DNA from 3 places in the Streptomyces sp. NPDC012508 genome. Region 2 is predicted to be linked to each of the others. Evidence: riboswitches for the same ligand, from Rfam matches in the RefSeq annotation. Region 2 holds a riboswitch; each other region holds the start of a gene.

Region 1 (5,827 bases), on a different contig from region 2:
ACTGGCCGGAGCGGATCGGCCGGGAGGCGGACGAGACCATCAGCGTCCACGAACCGGCGTTCTTCTACGCGATCGGCCAGTTCTACGAGGACTTCTCGCAGACACCGGACGAGGAGGTCGTCGCCTGTCTGGAGCGCCACCACGCCCGGCGCGGCACGGACGACCAGGACCCGGAGGTGCGCATCCCGGCGGGGGAGGCGCGGGTCGGGGGCCACCTGGTGGTGCCCGACGGCGCCCCGGGGATCGTGCTGTTCGCCCACGGCAGCGGCAGCAGCCGGCACAGCCCCCGCAACCGGGCCGTCGCGGAGAGCCTGAACCGCGCCGGTCTCGGAACGCTCCTGTTCGACCTGCTCACCGAGGAGGAGGCAGACGACCGCAGCAATGTGTTCGACACGGAGTTGCTGGCCGGCCGGCTGGCCAGGGCCACGCACTGGCTGGCGGGCCGGCCGGGCCTCGACGGGCTATGGATCGGCTACTTCGGCGCCAGCACGGGCGCCGCGGCCGCCCTGTGGGCTGCCGCCGACCCGCTGTCCGACGTGGCCGCCGTCGTCTCGCGCGGCGGCCGCCCGGACCTCGCCGGGGCGCGCCTCGCGCAGGTGCGCGCCCCGACGCTGCTGATCGTGGGGGGCCGCGATCCCCTCGTCCGGGAGCTGAACGAGACGGCGCAGGCGCGGCTCACCTGCGAGAACCGGCTTGTCGTCGTCGACGGTGCCGGGCACCTCTTCGAGGAGCCGGGCACGCTGGAAGTGGTCGGCGAACTCGCCGCGGGCTGGTTCGCCGACCACTTCCGGAGCGCTCGTGGGTGAGCGCCCGCCCGTTTCCGGAGCGACTGTCAGTACGGTCCGTTGACGTTGTCGATGGAGCCGTAGCGGTCCGCGGCGTAGTTGCAGGCAGCGGTGATGTTGGCGACCGGGTCGAAGAGGTCCATGGACGTACCGGGCACGTGGTAGGCCAGGAAGGTCGGCTCGATCACCTGCAGGAGGCCCTTGGACGGGGTGCCCTTGACGGCGTTGGAGTCCCAGAGGTTGATGGCCTGCGGGTTGCCCGAGGACTCACGCATGATGTTGCGGTGGATGCCCTCGTACGAACCGGGAATGCCGTACTTCTGCAGGACGTCGAGCGACTCGCGGATCCAGCCGTCCAGGTCGTTGGTGTAGCTCTTGGCGGCGGCCGGAGCGGCCTTGGCGGGGGTCTTGGTCGCGGCGGCGCCGGGAGCGGCGCTCCGCTCCTGCGAGCGGTCCGCGCGGTCCGTGCTCGTCGTACGGGCCGAGGACTTCTGCTTCTTGGCGGCGGCGGGCTTCCCGCTCAGCGAGAGTTCCAGACCGGGGTGAATAAGTGACGGATTGTCACCGACGGCCTTGCGATTCGCCTGGTACAGGGCCTTCCAGCCGCCTCGCACACCCTGTTCGTGCGCGATCACGGAAAGGGAGTCACCGCCGACGACGGTATAGATCTTGGCGGCGGAATTCCCCGCCGCGGGAACCGATTCCGCGATCTTCGCCGGGCTGGTGAAGGCGGTCTTCTGGATGGGCGCGACGGCGGGCGCCGCGTTCGGCGCCGCGTGCGCGCCGGCCGTCGCGACGAGGGGGAGAGCCAGCGCGGCTCCACCCGTACTCGCGAGGGCGATACTGCGGCTGAGGGGACGTCGCTTGGGGCGCCGGTGCTTACCGTGAGCGGGCATGAAGGATTCCTCTCCGGCGCCTGCGGGGTGAGCTGTCGGGTTCGGGCTGGAGCTGCCCGGCCGCACGGGTGCGGCTTCACCCCAAGCCGCTCCGGAAATCCGGGCGGCGAAAAAACTGGGTCCCCCGCTCCTGCCGACGGGTGAATGGCTGGTCTTTTCGGACGGTGGCAGGATTCGGCGATCCGTCCGGGTCGAGGGTGACCGTAGGCGAGAAATGTCGGACGGAACAAGGCTGGGCGTGGATGCGAAATGAACAGGGAATTCAGAAATGAGTTCCCGGCGGCGACGAGCACACCGAACTGCCTTGGGGCGTAAGGGGAGGGGGTCCGTCCGGATAGGTTGCGTCCCGATCGCGTGATTCATGTCACCCGGACGGCCAAAACGGTCATACCCGTAAATTAAGCCGAGTCGAGAAAAGGGACACAAGGGCATGAAATTGCCCTTGTGTCCCTTTTGGTAGGGACTGATGGTGTACGTCAGCCTGTGATGCTCGAGGCGCCGGTCTCGATGTGACCGGTGTAACGGCGCGACCAGGTGCCGTCGATGTCGGCCGTGATCGTGAAGTCGTACCAGCCGTCGTTGTACGCCACGGCGTTGAAGAAGTCCTCGCGCGAGGAGTTCGCCGGGACCGTGTACGTCCACGGCCCGTCCGTGCGGTAGGCGTTCGAGCGGATCGTGAAGGTCGCGGGACCGGCCGAGGCGTTGGTCATCCTGAAGTAGATCGCCGTCTTCCCGGTGCCCGGCTCGGTCGCGAACCGCGCCGCCACCTCGATCGCCTTGCCGGCCTTCGACGCGTCACCGATGAAACGGCGCAGGAAGCGGTTGGGGCCCATCATCGAGATGTCGTACTTGCCCGACCCGGACCCGAGCCCGATGTTGAAGAAGTCCGTGGACGTCGCCCCCGGGTCCACCGTGTACTGCCATGCCGCCGTGTCCCGGTGCTGGTGCGGGTGGATCGTGAAGTGCGCGGCCCGCTTCGCCTGCGCGCCGTGGTTCGTCATCGAGAACCAGGCGAGGATCTTGCCCGCCGCACCGAACTCGAACCGGTCGAGGTTGCCGTTGACCTGGTACGGCACGGCGCGCGCCGGACGGGTGCCGGACTCCTGCGCGGGCAGGGCGTTGTCCTGCGGCACCGGGTTCGGCAGCGGGCCGCAGGTGGACTGCCCGATGACCTTGGCCGTGGAGGGCAGGCCGGAGGGAACTCCGTACACCGGCCGCGCGAAGTCGAAGACACCCGTCAGGTCGCCGGTGACCTTCCGCCGCCAGGCGCTGATGTTCGGACAGGTGGCGGGGGTTCCGATGGCGGCCGTCCAGGTCTCCATGAAGCGCAGGACCGAGGTGTGGTCGAAGACCTCGGAGCTCACCCAGCCGCCGCGCGTCCAGGGCGACATGACGAGCATCGGGACACGGAAGCCCAGGCCGACCGGCACGCCGTCGATGTACTCGCCTGGGGTCCCGGGCGGAGCGACCGGCGGCGGCACATGGTCGAAGAACCCGTCGTTCTCGTCGTAGTTGAGGAACAGCACGGTCGAGTCGAAGACCTCGGGGTTCGCGGCCAGCGCGCGGTAGACGAGATCGACGAAGTGCGCGCCGTCGCCGGGCGGGGCGTAGGGGTGCTCGGAGAACGCCTCGCTCGCCACCACCCAGGAGACCTGTGGAAGGGTTCCGGCGAGGGCGTCGGCGCGGATCGCGGCGGCTATGTCGTCCGGGGTGGAGCCGGTGACCTTCGGCACGGAGCCCATGCCGCGGTCGTACAGCGGGTCGCCCGGCCGCGCGTCGGTGAACTTCTTGAAGTACGCGAGGCCGTTGTCGCCGTAGTTGTCCTGGGCGTTCTGGTAGACCTTCCAGCTCACACCGGCCCGTTGGAGCGCCTCGGCGTACGTCTCCCAGGTGAGCCCGGACTCTTCGCCGCCGTCCTTGCTGGAGGCGTCGATCTTGCCGCTCCAGAGGAAGGTGCGGTTCGGGCCCGTGGCGCTGAGAGCCGAGCAGAAGTACGCGTCGCAGACGGTGTAGTTGTCGGCGAGGGCGTAGTGGAAGGGGATGTCACCGCGGTCGAGATAGCCGAGGGTGCGGGTGTTGCCGACGCCCGTGACCCAGTTGTCCATCCGGCCCTTGTTCCACGCGGCGTGCTGCGAGGTCCAGCTGTGCGGCAGGTCCCCGTTGCACTGCGCCAGGGTCTCCCCGTCGACACCGCCCGCCGGCGGGGTGGCGCTCAGCTTCCACGGGTACTGGCGGCCGCCCCAGTTGGGCTGGTTGAACATGCCCCAGCCGCCCGGGATGTTCCCCGCCGCCCGGTCGCCGAAGCCGCGGACGCCGCGCAGTCTGCCGAAGTAGTGGTCGAAGCTGCGGTTCTCCTGCATGAGGATCACGACGTGCTTGACGTCGGTGATGGTGCCGGTCGCGGCGGAGGCGGCGGCCGACGCCGTGCCCGTGGGCAGCGTCGCACCCGCCACGAGCCCTGCCCCGATCCCGACGAATCCCCTGCGGCTGATGGGAGTCATGCCCCGCCTCTCGTGTCCCCGCGTGCCTCCTTGGCACACGGTGGACAGGATGGGGGAGGCGAGCTTAAAGGTATACCTTCGTGCGGTAATTCTTGGGTGAACTTACGAAGGGCGGCGGATGGTGGCGATTTGATTGGTCATGAAACGAACCAATGCGACGAGCGACACCGTACGGGTGCCGGTCAGCGTCGGGCGCGCCGACGGGCGATGAGCAGGCCGAGGACGATCCCCACGAGCAGAGTGACCGTGAGGACGCTCCAGAGCGGCAGCGTGACCTCCGAGAACCACAGGCGGATCGTGACCGAGTCGGTGTTCACCGCGATGAACCAGATCGCGAGGGCCGCGAGTACCACGAAACCGATCGTGCGCAGGCGCATGTCCTTGCCCTTGACCGTCACGGTCGGGGGAGGATGCGTCGATGATGCCTTACGGGCCATGCAGCCCATTATCGGACGTTTCGGGCGAGCGCGCTGGCTGTCGGATGTCCGTCATGGCCGGGATGCCTCGATTCGTGCCGAGGGTTAGGCTGCGTCGACGACCGCAGATGATCCGCTGACGGATGCCCGCCGACAGATGTCCGTCGACGCCGAGTGCGAGGCACGATGGCAGAGCGTGAGGAACAAGCGGGGCAGGAAGCCCCGGAGGTACCGGCAACCCCCGAAGGGCGGGAAGCCTCTGTGGGGCGTGGCCCCGAGGGGCGACAGGCCGTCGCCGTCTTCGACGACAGCGGTCTGGTCGTCGTCTGGACCCGGGCCGCCGAACGCCTCCTCGGCGTCCCCCGCGCCGCCATCCTCGGCCGCCCCGTGACCGAACTGCTCACGCTCGTCGACCTCGAGAAGTTGACCGAGGGAGTCACGGTGGGGCCGGTGGGGGAGGGGGACCCTCCCGGCCGCTGGGGTCTGTGGCCCGCAGGTCCGCTTCCCGGCGGAATCCGTTCCGGAGTCCTCGACGCCGTCTTCACCCAGTCCCCGGTCGGCCTGCACGTGCTCGACGCCGACCTGAACGTCCTCCGGATCAATTCGGCGGCCGGCGGGTTGCGCGGGGCCTCCGAGGAGGAGATCATCGGCCGCCCGTTCTCCGAGGTCTACTCCCGATTCGGCGCCGGATCGTTCGAGGACGCCCTCCGTGAGGTCCTGGCCTCAGGTGTGCCCATCTTCGACCAGCGGGTCGCGGGCTACCCCCTCGCGGATCCCGAACGCGAACACATCTACACGGTCTCCGTCTTCCGGCTCGAGGACGACCTGGGCCGTCCCCTCGGCCTCGTCGCCTCCGCCGTCGACGTCACCGCCCGCGACCGTGCCCGCGACCGGCTGGCCGTGCTGCACCGCGTCCACGCGCGGATGGGGCTCCGCCTGGACGCCGTCCAGTGCGCCCGCGAGCTCGTCCGGGCCGTCGTGCCCACCTTCGCCGACGTCGCCCACGTCGCCCTCACCACCGCGGAGCTCCACAGCCCCGACACGGACACGACGTGGGGAGACACGGCACTGCGCTGCGTGGCCGGCTGGCCCCCCGAGGCGGACGAGGCGCCGGAGGTGGGCGCCGCCCTGGACATGCCCTACGGCGACGCGCACGGGCCGGCTCCGTACGTGGAGGAGGCTCACGCGGCCGGGCCCACCCTCGTCGTGCCCCTCACCCTGCGCAGCGT
Region 2 (5,827 bases):
GGTCGTCACCATCACCGTGCCGACGGCCGACGTCAGGTCGGCGACGGCGCGCTCGAAGCGCTCGGCGACGTCGTCGGGGTCGCTACCGGGGCGGATGATGTCGTTTCCCCCCGCGCAGAAGGTCACGAGGTCGGGGGCGAGTTCCTTGGCCCTGGGGACCTGCTCCTCCACGATCTGGTCCAGGAGGCGGCCGCGTACGGCCAGGTTGGCGTAACGGAAAGCGTCGTGCTCCGGCACTCGGTCGGCGAGCAGCACCGCGAAGCGGTCCGCCCAGCCCACGTACCTCCCGTCGGGCCCGGGATCTCCCACGCCCTCGGTGAAGCTGTCCCCGATCGCCGCGTACGACCCGAATACGTGCGTGTCTCTTGATCTCGAATCGTCTGCCACGGGAGCACATCTTTCCCTTATGGATGTGACCTACGCGACCGTAAGGAGGGGTTGACGCCGGGTGAGATACGCCACCGGTCAAGATTGCACCAAGCCGGAATACGCGCGAGGGCCCGGCACTCGGAAGTGCCGGGCCTCTGCGGGTGCTGCCGGTGCGTCAGATCAGGCGTGTCAGATGCTGACGCCGTGCGAGCGCAGGTAGGCCAGCGGGTCGATGTCCGAGCCGTAGCTCGGGCCGGTGCGGATCTCGAAGTGCAGGTGCGGACCGGTGGAGTTGCCGGTGGAGCCCGAGAGACCGATCTCCTGGCCGCCGGTGACGGTCTGGCCGGCGGAGACGCCCAGGGAGGAGAGGTGGGCGTACTGCGAGAACGTGCCGTCGGCGTGCTGGATGACGACCTCGTTGCCGTACGAGCCGCTGTTGCCCGCGGAGTAGACGGTGCCCGCGCCGACGGCCTTGACCGAGGTGCCGGAGGAGGCGATGAAGTCGACACCGGTGTGGTAGCCGGAGGACCACATGGCGCCGGAGGCCCGGTACGGGGTGGAGATGCCGCCGCTGACCGGGGAGACCCAGCCGGAGGAGGCCTGCGCGGGGGCGGACGTCGCGGGGGCGGTGCCGGCGGTGTCACGCTCGGCGGAGCGCGAGGCGCGCTCGTCGGAGGAGGGCTTCTCGGCCTTGGGAGCCGCCTTGGGAGCAGCCTTCGGAGCGGCCTTGGGTGCTGCCTTCGGAGCGGCCTTGGCGGTCGACTTGGCGCCGAGGGTGAGCTTCATGCCGGGCAGGATCAGCGACGGGTCCTCGCCGACGACCTGGCGGTTGTCCGCGTAGAGCTTCTTCCAGCCACCCGCGAGGTGGTGCTCGGCGGCGATCTTCGACAGGTAGTCGCCACGGACGACGGAGTACGTCTTCGGCTTGGCGGCCTTCTCCGCGGCCGGGGCCTTGGCGGGGGTCGCGGCGGCGACGGCGGCGACGGCCTGCTGGGACGTCACGGACGGCGCGGCCTGGTCGGCTGCGTGGGCTCCGGTCGCGCCGAACAGGGGCAGGGCGACGACGGCGCCACCCGTACCGGCGGCGACGAATCCACGCGTGAGCGGGTTGACCTTGGGACGGCGGTGCTTACCCTTTGCGGGCATGGCGAATTCCTCTCCGTCGCCTGCGAGGTGAGCTGTCGGGTTCGAACTGGAGATGTCCGGCCGCGTATCACGCGGCTTCACCCCGAGCCGTCCGGAACGACCGGATCGGCGTACTACCTGGGTCCCCCGCTCCTGCCGTACGTGGGTGGGTGCGGATACCGGACGGTGGCAGGATTCGGCGGGTCCGACCGGATTGAGCGTGACGCTAGACCAGCGGATCGGGGCGAACAAGCCGCTGCTTTTCATTCGCAATCAGGGGCGGGATATCCGCGCCGAATTCCGGTCACCCTCCGTGGATGGCGGATCTTCGATTTCCTTTTCCGGCACGGGGATTGCACAAGACGATCAGGCACGGTCCGTCACCTCTATGACGCTGCTCACGCGCCGAATCCCATCTCCCCTGCAACCAGGGCGCGTTATGCCTTAGGGCCCAATTCGGACAGAACACCCATTCCCATACCCCGGGGGTGTGCGGCGGCTCCCCGACCCGGGATGATTGGCCCAGGAATCGATCAGCAGTCGATCCCGACCGCCAACCTTCAGGAGCACTCGTGACGCAGCAGCTGCCGCAGGTCTCGTCGACCGAACCCGAGCTCACCGGGGTACGCAACTTCCGGGACGTGGGCGGACTGCCGACCGTGGACGGCGGTTCGGTGCGATTCGGCCGTCTCTTCCGCAGCGGCCACCTGGCGCACGCCACCGAGGAGGACGCGGCGTTCCTCTCCACCCTCGGGCTCCACACGGTCTTCGACTTCCGCAATGCGGCCGATGTCAAGATCGAGGGACCGGACGTCGAACTTCCCGGCGTACGAAATGTGAACATACCGCTCAACGACCCGGCCGACGGCAAGGAGTTCTGGAAGCTGGTCAGTACCGGCGAGCTGGAACAGCTCCGCGGCATCCTGGGTGACGGCAAGGCGGCGGCCCGAATGTCCGATTCGTACCGGCAGATCATCATCGAGCGGACGGCGGAGCACAGCCGCGTCCTGCACGCACTGGCCGAGGACAGCGTCCCCGCGCTCATGCACTGCGCGGCCGGCAAGGACCGCGCGGGTCTGTCCATCGCCATCTCGCTGCTCGCGGTGGGCGTGGAGCGGGAGGCGATCGAGGCCGACTACGTGAAGTCGAACGACCCGCACCGCCGCTACAAGGTGCGGCGCAGCTCCACCTCCGCGGAGGCCATGGCGCCCGAGGTGATGGAGCTGCTCAGCCCGCTCTTCGACGCGCGGATCACGTACCTGCGTACCGCGTTCGAGACGATGGAGCAGACGTGGGGGACGGTCGAGCGCTACCTCACGGACGGCCTGAAGCTCACCCCGGAAACGCGGGCGCGGCTGCGCGAGCGTCTCGTCGAGGCGTGACCCCTCCCCCGTCCGCTACTGGTTCTGCCCGCCGAGCATGAAGAGCAGGTAGAGGAAGCCGGCGAAGAGGTGCCCGGCCACCAGATAGGCGAAGAGCCGGAGCACCAGCCCCTTGGGGAACTTGCCGGCCTCGCGCTCCTCGCCGGTGACCGGCGCAGACTTCTCGGACATATCGGCCTCTTTCGAAGGGGTCAGCGGAGATGCGGGGCTCCGTCGCCGAGGCACAGCTCGGCGGCGGGGCTCTGCATGAGCGTGTGGACGAAGAGCAGCTCGGCCCCGCCGCGGCCGACGGCGCCGATGCGGTGCGGGGTGAGCGAGTCGAAGTGCGCGCTGTCCCCGGGATCCAGGATGTGCACGGCGTCGCCCAGCGCGAGGCGCACCTGCCCGTCGAGGACGTGCAGCCACTCCTCGCCGGGGTGGACGCGCACGATGTCGGCCCGGGTGGCGTACGGGACGTGGACGCGGAGCGCCTGCAGGGCGCGGCCGGGTCCGCCGGCCTGGCGGTAGGTCCAGCCGTCGGCCTCGACGGGCTCGGACCGGCTCGCCCGGACGATGGGATCGCGCTCGGGCGGAACCTCGCCCAGGAGCTCGGAGACCGTCGTACCGTAGATACGGGCGAGCGCCAGCAGCATCGGGAGCGAGGGCTGGCGGTGGCCCGTTTCGAGCCGGGAGAGATGGGCCGGGGAGAGTCCGGCCCGCTGGGCGGCGACCTCCAGGGTCAGCCCGCGGCGCCGGCGCAGGGCGCGCAGCTGCGGGGCGACGTGCGGCGCGTCCGGAGGGGCGACGGACGCCTCGGGCAGGGCGTCGGGCGGACTGTCGGACGCGCCCGGTGCGGCGGGGTCCGCGGACTGCTTCCCGGGGAGGTGTGCCATGCCTCCATTCCGCCAGGAACTTTCCTCTGAGGCAACTTTCTTGCCCCAGAGGCAAAAGCCCGTGTCGCGCGGCGGTCAGCGCTGTGCGACCGCCTGCTTGACCAGCGTCTTTCCGAAGTCCCACATCAGCCCGCCGCCCGCGTGGGCGTCGTCCATCACGGCCGTGAAGGCGGTCACGAAGCGGTCCACGTCGGCCTCGTCGATGATCAGCGGCGGAATCAGCTTGATCACCTCCATGTGGTCCCCCGACACCTGGGTCAGGATCCGGTGACGCTGGAGCAGCGGCACGACGACCATCTGCGCGAAGAGGCCCTTGCGGGCGGTCTGCAGCATCGTCCACCGGCTGCGCAGTCCGAGCGAGGAGGGCCGCCCGAACTCGATCCCGATCATCAGGCCGCGCCCGCGGATCTCGTGCAGCAGCTCGTAGCGCGGCACGAGCTCCTTGAGGCGTGAGGAGAGCAGGTCGCCGATCCGGCGCGCGTGCGCCACCGTCCCCTCGTTCTCCATGACCGAGAGCACGGCGAGCCCGGCGGCCATGGCCTGCGCGTTCGACCCGAAGCTGGCGGAGTGGACGAGGACACGGTCCATGGACGAGTAGACCTTCTTGAAGATCCAGTCCTTGCCGAGCGTCGCGCCGACCGGCACGTATCCGCCGGAGAGCGCCTTGGCGACGCAGAGCAGGTCCGGTTCGACGCCGTCCTCGTGCTGGTACGCGTAGAAGTCCCCGGTCCTGCCGAGCCCGGTCTGCACCTCGTCGGCGATCAGCAGCGCCCCGTGCCGGTGCAGCACCTCCTGGGCGGCGCGCAGGAAGCCGGGCGGGGCCTCGTGCACCCCCTTGCCCTGGATGGGTTCGACGACGAACCCGGCGACGTCGCCCTTGCGCAGCTCGCGCTCCAGGGCGTCGAGGTCGCCGAGCTCGATCGCGGTGTCGGGCAGCAGCGGGGCGAAGCCGTCCCGGAAGCCCTTCTCGCCGTTGACCGAGAGGGAGCCGGTGGTCAGACCGTGGAAGGCGTGGGAGCAGTAGAGGATCCTGGGCTTCCCGGTGGCGTACCGGGCGAACTTCAGCGCGGTCTCCACCGCTTCCGTACCGCTGTTGCCGAAGAAGACCCGGTCCAGGTGCGGGCTGTGGGCGAGCAGCTTCTCGGCGAGCAGCCCGGGCAGCGGCTGGCAGTCGAAGCGGGTCAGGTCGGCGAGCTGGGCGTCCAGGACGTCGTGGAGGGCCTTGCGGACGACGGGGTGGTGCCGCCCGAGGCCCATGACGCCGAAGCCGGCCAGCATGTCGAGGTGGTCGCCGCCGTCGGCGTCCCAGAAGTGGGCGCCCTCGGCCCGTACGTAGACCTTGTCGAAGCCGATGGTGTGCAGCATGCGCGGGAGCTGGTGGTTGAGGTACCGGGTGTGCAGCTCGTAGCGCTCCGCGCCGCGTTCGGCGAGCAGTGCCGAGAGGTCGAACTCCTTGCTCATCGCCCCTTCTTCCGGGTCAGTGCGGCGCTGATCCGTCCGGCGATCTCCACCGGGGTCAGGCCGAGGTCGGCGAGCACCTCGCCGCGCTTGGCGTGGCCGAGGAACTGCTCGGGGATCCCGAAGGTCCGCAGCGGGACGTCGACGCCGGCGTCGCGCAGGGTCTGGCCGACGGCCGCGCCGACGCCGCCGGTGCGGATGCCGTCCTCGACGACGGCGACCAGGCTGTGCCGCTCGGCGAGCGGGGCGAGGGCCTCGTCCACCGGTTTGACCCAGCGCGGGTCGACGACGGTGCAGTGGATGCCGCGTCCGGCGAGCAGATCGGCGGCCTGGAGGCAGACCTCGGCCATGACACCGACGGCGACGAGGAGCACCTCCGCGCCCGGCCCCGACGGCTCCAGCAGGACGTCCATCCCGCCGATCCTCCCCACGGCCGGGACAGGCTCCCCCACCGTCTCCTTGGGGAAGCGCAGCAGGGTCGGGGCGTCGTCGACGTCGACGGCCTCGCGCAGCTGGGCGCGGAGCTGCTCGGCGTCGCGCGGGGCGGCGATCCGCAGGCCCGGCACGACCTGGAGGACGGAGAGGTCCCACATGCCGTTGTGCGAGGCGCCGTCGGTGCCG
Region 3 (5,827 bases), on a different contig from region 2:
CGGTCGGGGCGCAGGCCCATCTCGTTCATCTGGTAGACGATGCGGCGCTGGACGGGCTTCATGCCGTCGCGGGCGTCCGGCAGCGCGCGGGAGTAGATCACCGAGTACGCGTACTCGAGGAAGGAGCCCTGCATCTCGTCGACGACGTCGATGTCGAGGATCCTCTCCTCGAACGCGTCGTCCGGCGGCGGTGTCTTCGTGCTGCGGCGGGCCATCGCGGCTGCGGCTCCTTCACCAACAAGGTTGATCTGACGCGGACCATTGTGGACCGTCCCACCGACAACGCCGACCGCGACCCGGGTACAGGCCCGCCGAGGGCCGTCCGGGAGCCGTGCGGCGGCCGTACGCCGCCCGTCCCTCAGCCGTCCGTCCGACCGTCCGCGAGCCGTACGCCGGCTGTCGGCCGGGCCGGCCGTCAGCCGTACGCGACATCCGCGCGACCCGGAAGAGGGACGCCGGGAACCTGCGGGAACTTCGCCAGGTGCCGGTGCGCTTGCATAGGGTGGCAGGACTTTTCCACATCGCGATCGAAGGGACGTACATGCCCATGGGTCACACGGCCACGGCAGAGGCCGGCTCCGGCGGCCTGACAGCGACCGAGCACCGGCTGGCCAACGGCCTGCGCGTGGTGCTCTCCGAGGACCACCTGACCCCGGTCGCCGCGGTGTGCCTCTGGTACGACGTCGGTTCCCGCCACGAGGTCGCGGGTCGCACCGGCCTGGCCCACCTCTTCGAGCACCTGATGTTCCAGGGCTCGAAGCAGGTCCACGGCAACGGCCACTTCGAGCTGGTGCAGGGCGCGGGCGGTTCGCTCAACGGCACGACGAGCTTCGAGCGCACCAATTACTTCGAGACCATGCCCACCCACCAGCTGGAGCTCGCGCTCTGGCTGGAGGCGGACCGCATGGGCTCGCTGCTCGCCGCCCTGGACGACGAGTCCATGGAGAACCAGCGCGACGTCGTCAAGAACGAGCGCCGCCAGCGGTACGACAACGTGCCCTACGGCACGGCCTTCGAGAAGCTGACCGCGCTGGCCTACCCCGAGGGTCACCCCTACCACCACACGCCGATCGGCTCCATGGCCGACCTGGACGCGGCGACGCTGGAGGACGCGCGGGCCTTCTTCCGCACGTACTACGCGCCGAACAACGCGGTGCTCTCGGTCGTCGGCGACATCGACCCGGCGCAGACCCTGGCCTGGATCGAGAAGTACTTCGGCTCCATCCCGTCCCACGACGGCAAGCTGCCGCCGCGCGACGGCACGCTCCCCGACACCATCGGCGAGCAGCTGCGCGAGGTCGTCGAGGAGGAGGTCCCGGCCCGCGCGCTGATGGCCGCCTACCGCCTCCCGCACGACGGCACGCGCGAGTGCGACGCCGCCGACCTCGCCCTGACCGTCCTCGGCGGCGGCGAGTCCTCCCGGCTCCACAACCGGCTGGTCCGCCGCGACCGTACGGCCGTGGCCGCCGGCTTCGGCCTGCTCCGCCTGGCCGGCGCGCCCTCGCTCGGCTGGCTGGACGTCAAGACGTCCGGCGGGGTCGAGGTGCCCGAGATCGAGGCCGCCGTCGACGAGGAGCTGGCCCGGTTCGCCTCCGAGGGCCCGACGCCCGAGGAGATGGAGCGCGCCCAGGCCCAGTTGGAGCGGGAGTGGCTGGACCGGCTCGGCACGGTCGCGGGCCGCGCCGACGAACTCTGCCGCTACGCGGTCCTGTTCGGCGACCCGCAGCTCGCCCTGACCGCCGTCAACCGGGTCCTGGACGTCACCGCCGAGGAGGTGCGTGCCGTCGCCGAGGCCCAGCTGCGGCCGGACAACCGCGCGGTGCTGGTCTACGAGCCGATCGGCACCGAACAGAACGACGCCGAGCAGAGCGACAGCGACGAGGAAGAGGGAGCGGACCAGTGACCGACGCTGCCGCGTCTTTGACGAGCATGACGTTCCACCCGCAGCCGGAGCCGGGCACCGCCAGGCCCTGGGCCTTCCCGGCCCCGGACCGCGGAGCGCTGGACAACGGCCTGACCGTGCTGCGCTGCCACCGCCCCGGCCAGCAGGTCGTCGCCGTCGAGATCTTCTTCGACGCCCCGCTGGAGGCCGAGCCCGCGGGCCTCGACGGAGTCGCCACGATCATGGCCCGCGCGCTCTCCGAGGGCACGGACCAGCACAGCGCCGAGGAGTTCGCGGCCGAGCTGGAGCGCTGCGGCGCCACGCTCGACGCGCACGCCGACCACCCGGGTGTACGGGTCTCCCTGGAGGTCCCCGTCTCGCGGCTGCCCAAGGCGCTCGGGCTGCTCTCCGAGGCCCTGATCGCGCCCGCGTTCCTCGAGACCGAGGTCGAGCGACTGGTGCGCAACCGTCTCGACGAGATCCCGCACGAGACGGCCAACCCGGCCCGCCGGGCGGCCAAGCAGCTCTCCAAGGAGCTGTTCCCGGCCGGTTCGCGCATGTCCCGGCCGCGCCAGGGCACCGAGGAGACGGTGGAGGCGATCGACGCCGCCGCCGTCCGCGCGTTCTTCGAGGCGCACATCCGGCCCTCCACGGCCACGGCCGTCGTCGTCGGCGACCTGACCGACGTCGACCTGGACAAGGTGCTCGCCGAGACGCTCGGCGCCTGGACGGGGAACTCCGCCGAGTCCCGCCCGGTTCCGCCGATCACGGCCGACGACACCGGCCGTGTGGTCATCGTCGACCGCCCGGGTGCCGTCCAGACGCAGCTGCTGATCGGCCGTGTCGGCGCGGACCGGCACGACCGCGTCTGGCCGGCCCAGGTCCTCGGCACGTACTGCCTCGGCGGCACGCTCACCTCCCGCCTGGACCGCGTCCTGCGCGAGGAGAAGGGCTACACCTACGGCGTCCGCGCCTTCGGCCAGGTGCTGCGCTCCGACGGCAAGGGCAACGGCGCCTCGATGCTCGCCATCAGCGGCTCCGTCGACACACCCAACACCGGCCCGGCACTTGACGACCTGTGGAAGGTGCTGCGCACCCTCGCCGCGGAGGGTCTGACGGACGCCGAGCGCGATGTCGCCGTGCAGAACCTGGTGGGCGTGGCACCGCTCAAGTACGAGACCGCCGCCTCCGTCGCCGGGACCCTCGCCGACCAGGTCGAGCAGCACCTTCCGGACGATTTCCAGGCGCAGTTGTACGCGCGCCTCGCCGAGACCGGCACGGTGGAGGCGACGGCCGCGGTCGTCAACGCCTTCCCCGTGGACCGTCTCGTCACCGTGCTCGTGGGTGACGCGTCGGAGATCGAGGAGCCGGTGCGCGCCCTCGGCATCGGCGAAGTGACCGTCGTCACCGGCTGATTGAGCCGGACCGCCGGCGCGGTCGGCGGCACCGGAGGACCCCGACGTCACAGTACGTCGGGGTCCTCCTTTTTTGTCCGTATTGCCGCAGAGGGTGGGTGTATGGCCTGTGGCATGTCTTACAAACTGGCGTGTCTGTTTGGTGATTGAAAGATGGTCCGCTTAGCGTCAGTCCGGCTGTTCGCCAGTTGCACCCGCCGCACCCGCGGCATCGGACAGTCATCGCCGAGTCCCCGTCAGGCGCGAGCCTGGGGAGCCGGGGACCCACACGAAGTCCCTGGGGTGAATCGGACGCCTTCGCACCCGTGCGGAGGGGCCCGTAGGAGACCTTCCTGCTCCGAACCCGTCAGCTAACCCGGTAGGCGAGAAGGAAGGAAAGGAACAGCCCCTACATGGCGTTCACCCGTGCCACCGGGAAGCATCGTGGTCCGAGCCGTCTGGCGCGCCGCAGCGCCGGCATCGCCGGCGTCGCGACCCTCGCCACCACCGGCGTCATCGGAACCCTCGCCTCCCCGGCACTCGCCGTCGACACGGACGCGGCCCCCTCCGTCGAGGACACCGGGCTGACCCAGATCGTCGCCGCCGACTCCCTCGCCGAGACCGTCGACGCCCAGGCCGCCGCCCAGGAGCGCGAGGCCGCCGAGGCCGAGGCGAAGCGCAAGGCGGAGGCCCGTGCCAAGGCCGAAGCGAAGCGCAAGGCGGAGGCCCGCGCCAAGGAGATCCGCGAGGCCAAGGAGCGCGCCGCCCGTGAGGCCGAGCGCAAGCGCCTGAACTCCTTCCAGCTCCCCGTGGCCGGCTCGTACGTCAGCACCGGTTACAAGACCGGCGGCTCGCTCTGGTCCTCCGGCAGTCACTCCGGCATCGACTTCCACGCCGCCTCCGGCAGCAAGGTCGTCTCCGTCGGCTCCGGCACCGTCGTCGAGGCCGGCTGGGGCGGCGCGTACGGCAACAACGTCGTCATCCGGATGAACGACGGCACGTACACCCAGTACGGTCACCTCTCGGCCATCAGTGTCGGGGTCGGCCAGTCCGTCACCCCGGGCCAGCAGATAGGCATCTCGGGCTCGACCGGCAACTCCACCGGCCCGCACCTCCACTTCGAGGCCCGCACCACCGCCGAGTACGGCTCGGACATCAACCCGATCGCGTACCTCCGCGCCCGCGGTGTGAACGTCTGACCGTTCGCGGTCTTCCCAGCGCGTCAGAAAAGCCCCGGCTCGTACTAGGCCGGGGCTTTTCGCTGACCAAAAACATATCCATGGTTCCGGGGGAGCCATCGGAAACAATGCCCTGCTGCAATAGAGTCCCGGGAGAACCGGTTTCGCGCGGATTAAGGCGGAGGTCGAACATGCGCATTCCCGCGCACTCTGTATGCACGGCGATCCGGGACGACATCGTCCTCGGGGTCTTCGAGCGCGGCAGCCGGCTGACCGAGGAGCAGTTGGCCCGCCGTTACGGAGTCTCCCGCGTCCCCGTCCGCGAGGCGCTGCGCACCCTGGAGTCCGAGGGCTTCGTGATCACCCGCCGGCACGCGGGCGCCCACGTCGCGGAGCCCAGCGAGCAGGAGGCGGCCGACCTGCTGGACGTACGGTCCCTGCTCGAACCGCTCGGTGCCGCGCGCGCCGCGCAGCGCCGCACGGAGGCGCACCTCAAGGTGCTGCGGGGCCTGGTCAGGCTGGGGCAGGAGCGGGCCAGGCGGGGGCAGGCGGAAGACCTGCGCTCGCTCGGCGGCTGGTTCCACGAGACGCTGGCCCAGGCCTCGGGCAGCCCGGCGCTCACCGCCCTGCTCACCCAGCTCCGGCACAAGATCGCCTGGATGTACGCGGTCGAGATCCCCGCCCAGCCCGTCGAGGCATGGGCCGAGCACGGCGCGATCGTGGACGCGGTGGCGCGCGGCGACGCCGAACGGGCTCGTGCGCTGACGGCGTCGCACGCCGAACGGTCCCTGGCGCTGCACCGGCTGAAACGCCCGGAGCGCGGGCGTGTGAGGGTTTCGCAACATGTCGTCAACACCGCGAGCGTCCGGAATTAACGAGCGGGCCGTATACAAAGGGTGGGAATTTCGCGGGCCTGTCCCTTCGTACAGGGGATGGCGCCCGGAAATTTTCGGTGCGCAAAGTGCTGCCCGCAATGCGTCGCCCGCAATGCGCTGACCGCAATGCGCTGACCGCAAATACGTCGCACGGAGTGTGCCCGCGGAATCGGGGGGACGAAAAAGCCGCGCCGCCGGTGTTCCGGCGTGCGCGGCTTTTTCGGAGATCAGGTCAGACGGTCTCGGGAAGCTCCTCGAGCCCCTCGGCAACCAGCTTCGCCAGGCGGTCGAGCGCGGCCTCGGCACCCTCGGCGTCCGAAGCGAGAACGATCTCCTCGCCGCCCTGCGCTCCCAGGCCGAGCACCGCGAGCATCGACGCGGCGTTCACCGGGTTGCCATCGGCCTTGGCGATCGTCACGGGGACGCCGGAGGCCGTGGTGGCACGGACGAAGATGGAGGCGGGGCGGGCGTGCAGGCCCTCGGCCCAGCCGACGTTGA

What was found. Region 2 has a riboswitch for cyclic di-AMP ahead of ACFY8U_RS03530 (peptidoglycan DD-metalloendopeptidase family protein). Riboswitches for the same ligand answer to the same signal wherever they lie in the genome.
Region 1: it holds a riboswitch for cyclic di-AMP, as region 2 does, so the genes downstream of both, ACFY8U_RS09645 (transglycosylase SLT domain-containing protein) here and ACFY8U_RS03530 (peptidoglycan DD-metalloendopeptidase family protein) in region 2, are expected to answer to the same signal.
Region 3: it holds a riboswitch for cyclic di-AMP, as region 2 does, so the genes downstream of both, ACFY8U_RS27475 (M23 family metallopeptidase) here and ACFY8U_RS03530 (peptidoglycan DD-metalloendopeptidase family protein) in region 2, are expected to answer to the same signal.

The regions. Positions count from the first base shown of each region.
Region 1 covers NZ_JBIBEO010000002.1:785,762-791,588, reverse strand. Annotated here, with positions in the region: gene ACFY8U_RS09650 (phosphoribosyltransferase family protein) at 1-806, shown strand, start outside; gene ACFY8U_RS09645 (transglycosylase SLT domain-containing protein) at 833-1,681, opposite strand; cyclic di-AMP (ydaO/yuaA leader) riboswitch at 1,686-1,871, opposite strand; gene ACFY8U_RS09640 (phosphocholine-specific phospholipase C) at 2,158-4,182, opposite strand; gene ACFY8U_RS09635 (lipopolysaccharide assembly protein LapA domain-containing protein) at 4,365-4,619, opposite strand; gene ACFY8U_RS09630 (PAS domain-containing protein) at 4,860-5,827, shown strand, end outside.
Region 2 covers NZ_JBIBEO010000001.1:830,756-836,582, forward strand. Annotated here, with positions in the region: gene ACFY8U_RS03525 (SGNH/GDSL hydrolase family protein) at 1-387, opposite strand, end outside; gene ACFY8U_RS03530 (peptidoglycan DD-metalloendopeptidase family protein) at 559-1,515, opposite strand; cyclic di-AMP (ydaO/yuaA leader) riboswitch at 1,520-1,706, opposite strand; gene ACFY8U_RS03535 (tyrosine-protein phosphatase) at 2,067-2,876, shown strand; gene ACFY8U_RS03540 (DUF6126 family protein) at 2,892-3,047, opposite strand; gene ACFY8U_RS03545 (helix-turn-helix domain-containing protein) at 3,068-3,748, opposite strand; gene ACFY8U_RS03550 (aspartate aminotransferase family protein) at 3,824-5,209, opposite strand; gene dxs (1-deoxy-D-xylulose-5-phosphate synthase) at 5,206-5,827, opposite strand, start outside.
Region 3 covers NZ_JBIBEO010000008.1:362,106-367,932, reverse strand. Annotated here, with positions in the region: gene ACFY8U_RS27490 (DNA topoisomerase (ATP-hydrolyzing) subunit A) at 1-215, opposite strand, end outside; gene ACFY8U_RS27485 (pitrilysin family protein) at 542-1,903, shown strand; gene ACFY8U_RS27480 (M16 family metallopeptidase) at 1,930-3,297, shown strand; cyclic di-AMP (ydaO/yuaA leader) riboswitch at 3,511-3,677, shown strand; gene ACFY8U_RS27475 (M23 family metallopeptidase) at 3,690-4,475, shown strand; gene ACFY8U_RS27470 (GntR family transcriptional regulator) at 4,646-5,329, shown strand; gene ACFY8U_RS27465 (HPr family phosphocarrier protein) at 5,562-5,827, opposite strand, start outside.